DNA from 2 places in the Arthrobacter sp. KKT183 genome. Region 2 is predicted to be linked to the other one. Evidence: predicted binding sites of a transcription regulator. Region 2 holds the regulator's gene; the other holds the start of a gene.
The links. The regulator Rex, encoded in region 2, represses fermentation and respiration genes when NADH is low (regulators of the CRP and FNR family bind a similar motif). The targets are predictions, from matches to a motif close to CTTGTGAANNNNTTCACAAG.
Positions count from the first base shown of each region.

Region 1: rhaI (L-rhamnose isomerase) is a predicted target of Rex. The motif match lies at 1,641-1,660, and genes of this name have one in related genera.

Region 1 covers NZ_CM145770.1:3,304,498-3,307,897, forward strand. Annotated here, with positions in the region: gene ACZ2GY_RS15600 (L-rhamnose mutarotase) at 28-369, opposite strand; gene ACZ2GY_RS15605 (LacI family DNA-binding transcriptional regulator) at 525-1,523, opposite strand; gene rhaI (L-rhamnose isomerase) at 1,775-2,941, shown strand; gene ACZ2GY_RS15615 (bifunctional aldolase/short-chain dehydrogenase) at 2,944-3,400, shown strand, end outside.
Region 2 covers NZ_CM145770.1:2,804,296-2,807,695, forward strand. Annotated here, with positions in the region: gene ACZ2GY_RS13330 (YceI family protein) at 1-247, shown strand, start outside; gene ACZ2GY_RS13335 (hypothetical protein) at 361-1,029, shown strand; gene ACZ2GY_RS13340 (redox-sensing transcriptional repressor Rex) at 1,055-1,765, opposite strand; gene ACZ2GY_RS13345 (glutaredoxin family protein) at 1,908-2,177, opposite strand; gene ACZ2GY_RS13350 (HAD family hydrolase) at 2,311-3,153, shown strand; gene ACZ2GY_RS13355 (30S ribosomal protein bS22) at 3,202-3,300, opposite strand.

The sequences.
Region 1 (3,400 bases), 500 kb from region 2:
TTTTCCGGCTACTTTGCGGGCTGATGATCATTCGGCGTGGGCGTCGAGCTGGTCCTCGAGGTGAAAGACCTCCTCGATCCGCACAAATCCTTCGTCCGGCCGGCCGTCGAGCTCCACGAAGAACTCCCCCATCTCGGCCTGCCATCGGGCATTGACGTCGGTCTCGGCCATAGCGCTCTGGGCTGCGGCGAGGTCATCCGACTCGACGTACCCGATCAGGAGGCCATCCGGCCGGAGGAAGAGCGAGTAGTTGTTCCAGCCGGTGTCCTTGAGGGCGCGGAGCATGTCCGGCCAGACGGCGGCATGGCGCTCCTTGTACTCCTCAAGGCGGTCGGGCTTCACCTGCAACTGGAAGCAGACGCGTTCCATAGTTCTCCTCGTCGAGCGGGTATGAATCGTTTCATGGATGCTACCACTGCGACTTGCCAGGGAGCTCGCCTGCCCGCAACTTTTGCGCACCTACGGTGACTCAAACCGGCGTCGGACTCGCCGGAGCTGCACAAAAGTTCACGAAGGAGGAAGGGCTAGAGGGTGCTCCCCCGGCTGACCAGCTCGGGCTGGAAGATGACCTGCCGGCTTTCGGGTGAGGTCCGGTCAATCGCCTCAAGCAACAGTTCGACGGCGGTGCGCCCCATCAGCTCCGTTGGCCGCCGCACTGTGGACAGCGGAACAACCGCAGACTGGGCGAAGTCGATGTCGTCGTAGCCGATCAGCGCGAGGTCCTCCGGAATCCGCAACCCGCGGATGAGCAGCACAGCCTGCATCACGCCGATGGCCAGTAGATCGTTGGCGCAAAAAATACCGTCCGGCAGGCCTTCCCGGCCGCGTTCCGCAAGGAGTTCACCGGCTGCACGCCCCGCCAGCACGGTCATCGCGGCGGCTTCCACTACCTCAAGCTGGGCATCCGGGTACTCCTCCACAGCCTGCTGCGCTCCGGCCAGACGGTCTGCCACCTGTTGGATGTCGGTGGACGCTCCGATGAACGCGATGCGCCGCCGCCCGCGCGAGAGCATGTGCTTCACCGCCATGTAACCGCCGGCGACATCATCCACTGACACTGAACTGACCCGGCGCTGCGGGTCCACCCGGTCCACCAAAACCACCGGCACGCCGTGCGCCCGCAGCTGTTCGAGCCGGGAATCGATGTTACCTACCGGGGAAATCAGGACACCCTTGACCCGCTGCTGCTCGAACACATCGAGATAGCGGCTTTCGCGGCCGGCGTCATGCCCACTGTCCCCCAGCAGCACGGTGCTGTCCGACTCCGCCGCCCGGTCTTCGGCGGCGCGCGCCAGCGAAGAGAAGAACGGATTACTGACGTCGAGGACGATGAGCCCAATGGTGCGGCTGAGTCCGGCACGGAGCTGGCGAGCGGCATCATTGCGCACGAAGCCCAGTTCCGAGATGACGCTGAGCACCCGCTCACGGGTCTTTTCAGCTACGCGGTCCGGGTTGTTGAGCACGTTCGATACTGTGCCCACGGCAACCTGCGCCTGGTCGGCAACGTCTTTGATACTGACCATCCGGGCAGACCCTCGTTTCCTGGAAGTGACGGGCTGTAGACAAGCGGTGGACGAAAATGTGCACTCTTCACGAGAATGCTTGACACCACTTATCGCCAAGGATACCTTTGAAACGTACTAATGAATCGATTCAATATCTGATTCATCTCCTGACCGTCACCGCCGCCTCCTTCAGGCCTAGTGAAAAGTCAGTGCAAAACAACGACGATGCGCGCGGGCTTGCAGCCGGCAGCTGTAAATGGAGAGAAGTAATGGTTGACCTGAGCCGCATAACGCCAACCCTGGAGAACCTCGCTATTGAGGTGCCGTCATGGGCCTACGGCAATTCCGGAACCCGTTTCAAGGTGTTCCAGACTCCCGGCACTCCGCGCACTGTGCAGGAGAAGATCGCCGACGCCGCCAAGGTTAACGAGCTGACCGGCCTTGCGCCCTCCGTTGCCTTGCACATTCCCTGGGACAAGGTGGAAAATTACGGCGCGCTTTCTGACTTTGCGCAGGGCCTCGGCATCACGCTGGGCACCATCAACAGCAACACGTTCCAGGATGACATCTACAAGTTCGGGTCCCTGACCCACAGCGACGCCGCCGTTCGCAACAAGGCCCTCGACCACATGTACGAGTGCATCGACGTCATGAACGTCACCGGTTCACAGGACCTGAAGATCTGGCTGGCTGACGGCACCAACTACCCCGGCCAGGGCGACATGCGCTCACGCCAGGACTGGCTGCATGATTCCCTGCAAAAGGTTTACGAGCGCCTCGGTGATGACCAGCGCATGGTTCTCGAGTACAAGTTCTTCGAACCGGCTTTCTACCACACCGACGTCCCTGACTGGGGAACTTCCTACGCCCACACCCTGGCCCTCGGTGAGAAGGCCATGGTCTGCCTCGACACGGGCCACCACGCTCCCGGCACCAACATCGAGTTCATCGTGGCGCAGCTGATCCGCCTCGGAAAGCTCGGATCCTTCGACTTCAACTCGCGCTTCTACGCGGATGATGACTTGATCGTGGGGGCAGCGGATCCGTTCCAGCTGTTCCGCATCATGTACGAGGTGGCTCGCGGCGGCGCCCTCGACCCGGCTGCCAACGTGGCGCTGATGCTGGACCAGTGCCACAACCTCGAAGAGAAGATCCCCGGCCAGATCCGCTCTGTCCTCAATGTGCAGGAGATGACGGCCCGTGCGCTGCTCGTTGACCGGGAGTCGTTGACCAAGGCGCAGGAAGCAGGCGACGTCCTCGGCGCGCACGCCCTGTTCATGGACGCCTTCTACACCGACGTCCGTCCGGCACTCGCCCAGTGGCGTGAATCCCGCGGACTTCCCGCGGACCCCATGGCTGCCTACGCGGCCAGCGGCTACCAGGAAATCATCAACGCTGACCGTGAGGGCGGACAGCAGGCAGGATGGGGCGCGTAACCATGACTAACCAAACCGTTCAGGACCTCATCAACCGCTCCAACCGGCTCGGTGCGGACAAACGCAACACGAACTACGCCGGCGGCAACACCTCGGCCACGGGCAGCGACACCGACCCCGTCACCGGCGAGAACGTTGAGCTGTTGTGGGTAAAGGGCTCCGGTGGTGACCTCGGCACCCTCAAGGAACAGGGTCTGGCCGTACTCCGCCTCGACCGTCTCCGTGCCCTGACCAACGTCTACCCTGGCCTTGACCGCGAGGACGAGATGGTCGCGGCGTTCAATTACACCCTGCACGGCAAGGGCGGCGCGGCACCTTCCATCGATACCGCCATGCACGGCCTCGTCGACGCCGCACACGTTGACCACCTGCACCCGGACTCAGGCATCGCAATCGCCACGGCGGTCGACGGCGAAGCACTCACCGAAAAGATCTTCGGCGACAAGGTGGTGTGGGTGC
Region 2 (3,400 bases):
CTACAAGCTGATCGGCGACCTGACCATCCGCGGGATCACCAAGGAAGTTTCCATCGATACCGAGTTCAACGGTGTTGCTGTTGACCCCTTCGGTGCCACCCGCGCTGGATTCTCCGGCCAAACGGTCATCTCCCGCAAGGAATTCGGCCTGACCTGGAACGCAGCTCTTGAGGCCGGCGGTGTTTTGGTGGGCGACAAGGTGACCATCAACCTTGACGCCGCTTTCGTGGCACCCTCGGCCAACTAGGCTCTTTGCTCACGAATCCCTTCGAGGGGGCGTGCCGGCTTTCCGGCACGCCCCCTCGTTTCTTCTGTCCTGAAAGCCCGACGGCGAAAGCTTGACGGCGGTACGCTGAGCGCATGAGTACGCCATCACACGATCCTTCAGAACGCGATCCGCACCAGCTCTCCGGAACTGAGTCACTCAATCCCAATGAGCCCGGACCAACACAGAACTCCGGTGCGGGCCTCTCCCCCGAACCGCAGAAACCTGCATCTCCATACTCCTACCAGTCGGCCCAGCCCGCAGGGTATGCCTACCCGAGTGCAGCCCGCATGCCTGAACAGGCGCGGCCGCCCCTCCCCAAGGAAGTCAATCTGGCTTTTTGGCTGATCATCGCCGCTGGGGTTCTCAACTTCATCACCACCCTGATGGGATCAGGCACCACGGGTGGGCCGGCGGGAGCAGCTGCAATCGGTGTCGGCATCGGGATCGTTGTCGGCATCCTTACCACCGGCGTATACGTACTGCTGGCCGTCTTCATCCGCAAGGGACACAACTGGGCACGCATAACCGCCACTGTTCTTGCGGGTATTTCGGTTCTGCTCATGATCATGAGTTGGGTGACGCTCGCCGCGCTGCAGGGCAACGCTGAAGTCCAGGCGCAGCTGGGTGGGGAAAGCCTGCAGCCAAGCGGATTCTCCATCGCGCTGAACGTGCTCGTGGTGCTGCTTGGCGTCGCCGGAGTTGTGCTGTGCTGGCTCAAGCCGTCCAACGCCTACTTCAAGCGGCAGCAAATCACGCACTAGCGCGCAGAAGCTTGCTGGACCGGCCCTACTGGGCCGCGCGGGCGCTGGAACCGGCATCAAGATCCGGATCCTGCGCCCGCTGTGCGTGGTAAGCGAGGATCTGCAGCTCCGTGGCCATGTCCACCTTGCGCAGCTGCACCCGGTCAGGAACCTGCAGCACTACCGGCGCGAAACTCAGGATGCTTGTCACCCCGGCCGCAACAAGTTCATCGCACAACTGCTGTGCAACGCCCGCTGGTACCGCGAGAACAGCCATATTGGCGCGCGTCCTGTGAAGCACGGTTGCCAGATCCTCCACTGGGCTGACGCGCAGCCAGCCGACCTCCGTACCGACGATCATCTGATCTGCGTCGAACAGCGCGACCACCTCGAAGCCCCGCGACTGGAACCCCGAGTACCCGGCGAGCGCACGCCCGAGGTTTCCGGCTCCGACGATGGCCACCCGCCAGTCCTGGGTCAGTCCCAGGGCTGTGGAGATCTGGCTGTTCAGGTACTGGACGTCGTAGCCGACACCCCGCGTGCCGTAGGAACCCAGGTAGGAGAGGTCCTTGCGGAGCATGGGCGAATTCACGCCCGCCGCGTCTGCCAGTTCCTCCGAAGACACTCGTTCAATCCCCTCCGCCAGAAGGGAGTTGAGGGCGCGCAGATAAATGGTCAGGCGGGCGAGCGATGCAGGCGGAATTTGCCTGCCCTGCTGATCGCTCGCGGCGGACCGTAATCCGGGAAGCTCCGACATGGTCACTGGTTCATCTCTCCGTTATTTGTTCGCCGGCGGCCTGAACTGCTCCGCCCGCCCGCCGGAGGATGACGGCGGGATAGTCCCACTTTAGGTCCCTGGTGGAAGCCCTCAAAGTCAGGAGGGCGCTGAGCACAACGGCTCAGATGAGTAGCCTGCGCAGGCGCGCTTCGTCGATTGTCCAGAAGTCCCGCTGGACCCCGTCGAGAAGCAGAACCGGCACCTCTTCCGAGAATCGTTCCAGCAGATCGGCGTGATCGGCAATCGACTCTTCCCGCCAAAGCACGCCCAGTTCGGCAGCCACGCGGCTCACTGTCTCCCGGGCGGCGTGACAGAGGTGGCAGTCCGGCCTCGTCACCAACACGAGGCCCGTGCTCCATTCCGCGACAGGCGGTTGGGTCTGCTGAGTCATGGTCCACAAGCTTACTGGCCGCGGGCTCCGTGCAGGTCGCCATTACGGAACGCCCTCGAAGCGTGAAAAATCGGCTGGTTGCTGTGGGTGTCCGCGGACACGCTGAACGCCAACCAGTGATTAGACTCGTGCTATGTCCGCAGCCAGCCTCCGACCCGCAGTCGAGCCCGGGTCTTCCACGGAGACTGTGCCTGCCGAATCTTCTCCGCTGGGCGGACCGGCCGGGGAAGCAGCATTTTTCGACGTCGACAACACGATGATGCGCGGCGCCAGTCTCTTCCATGTGGCGCGCAAGATGTACCAGCGGCGGGCTTTCACGCTTCGTTTTGCCGCAGGGCTGGCCTGGAAACAGCTGCGCTTCGTGATGCGCGGCGAGAACATGACCGACATCCATGCTGTCCGTGATGCCGCTCTTGCCTTCGCTATCGGCATTGCGCATGAAGATGTGCTGGCCCTTGGCGAAGAAGTCTATGACGAAATGATCGCGTCGAAGATCTGGCCGGGAGCGCGTGCCCTCGCGGAACAGCACCTCCGCAACGGGCGCCGCGTCTGGTTGGTCACGGGCACTCCCGTCGAAGTGGCCAGCGTGATCGCCAACCGGCTTGGGCTCACGGGTGCACTCGGCACTGTGGGAGAGGTCTCTGAGGGCTTCTACACAGGCAAGCTCGTGGGTGAGTTCCTCCACGGGCCGGCAAAGGCCACGGCCGTCAACGAACTTGCCGGGAAAGAGGGCCTGGACCTGTCCCGCTGCTGGGCGTACAGCGATTCCTACAACGATGTGCCACTGCTCAGCATTGTTGGCCACCCGGTCGCTATCAACCCTGACCATCGCCTTCGCAAGCACGCCCGTGACTCCAACTGGCCAATCTATGATTTTCGAAGCGGCCGCCGTGCGGCAACATTGGGGCTCAAGGCAGCAACGGGAGCCGGTGCGATCTACGGCCTGTGGCGCGGCTTCACCCGCATGAGAGGCTAGTCCTTAAATGCAAAACCGGTCCGCCTCACTGGCGGACCGGATGCGATGCTACTTCTTGTTGCGGCGCTGGTGGCGGGTCTTGCGAAGCAGTTTGCGGTGCTTCTTCTTCGCCATCCGCTTGCGGCGCTTCTTGATTACTGAACCCATAGAGTCCTCACAAACTATTCATTCCGGTTCCGGACAACCTCTACCGCATGAACTGCGGCAGGGGCGTTCGAATCTGACAAAAGACGCACATCGCGGTGAC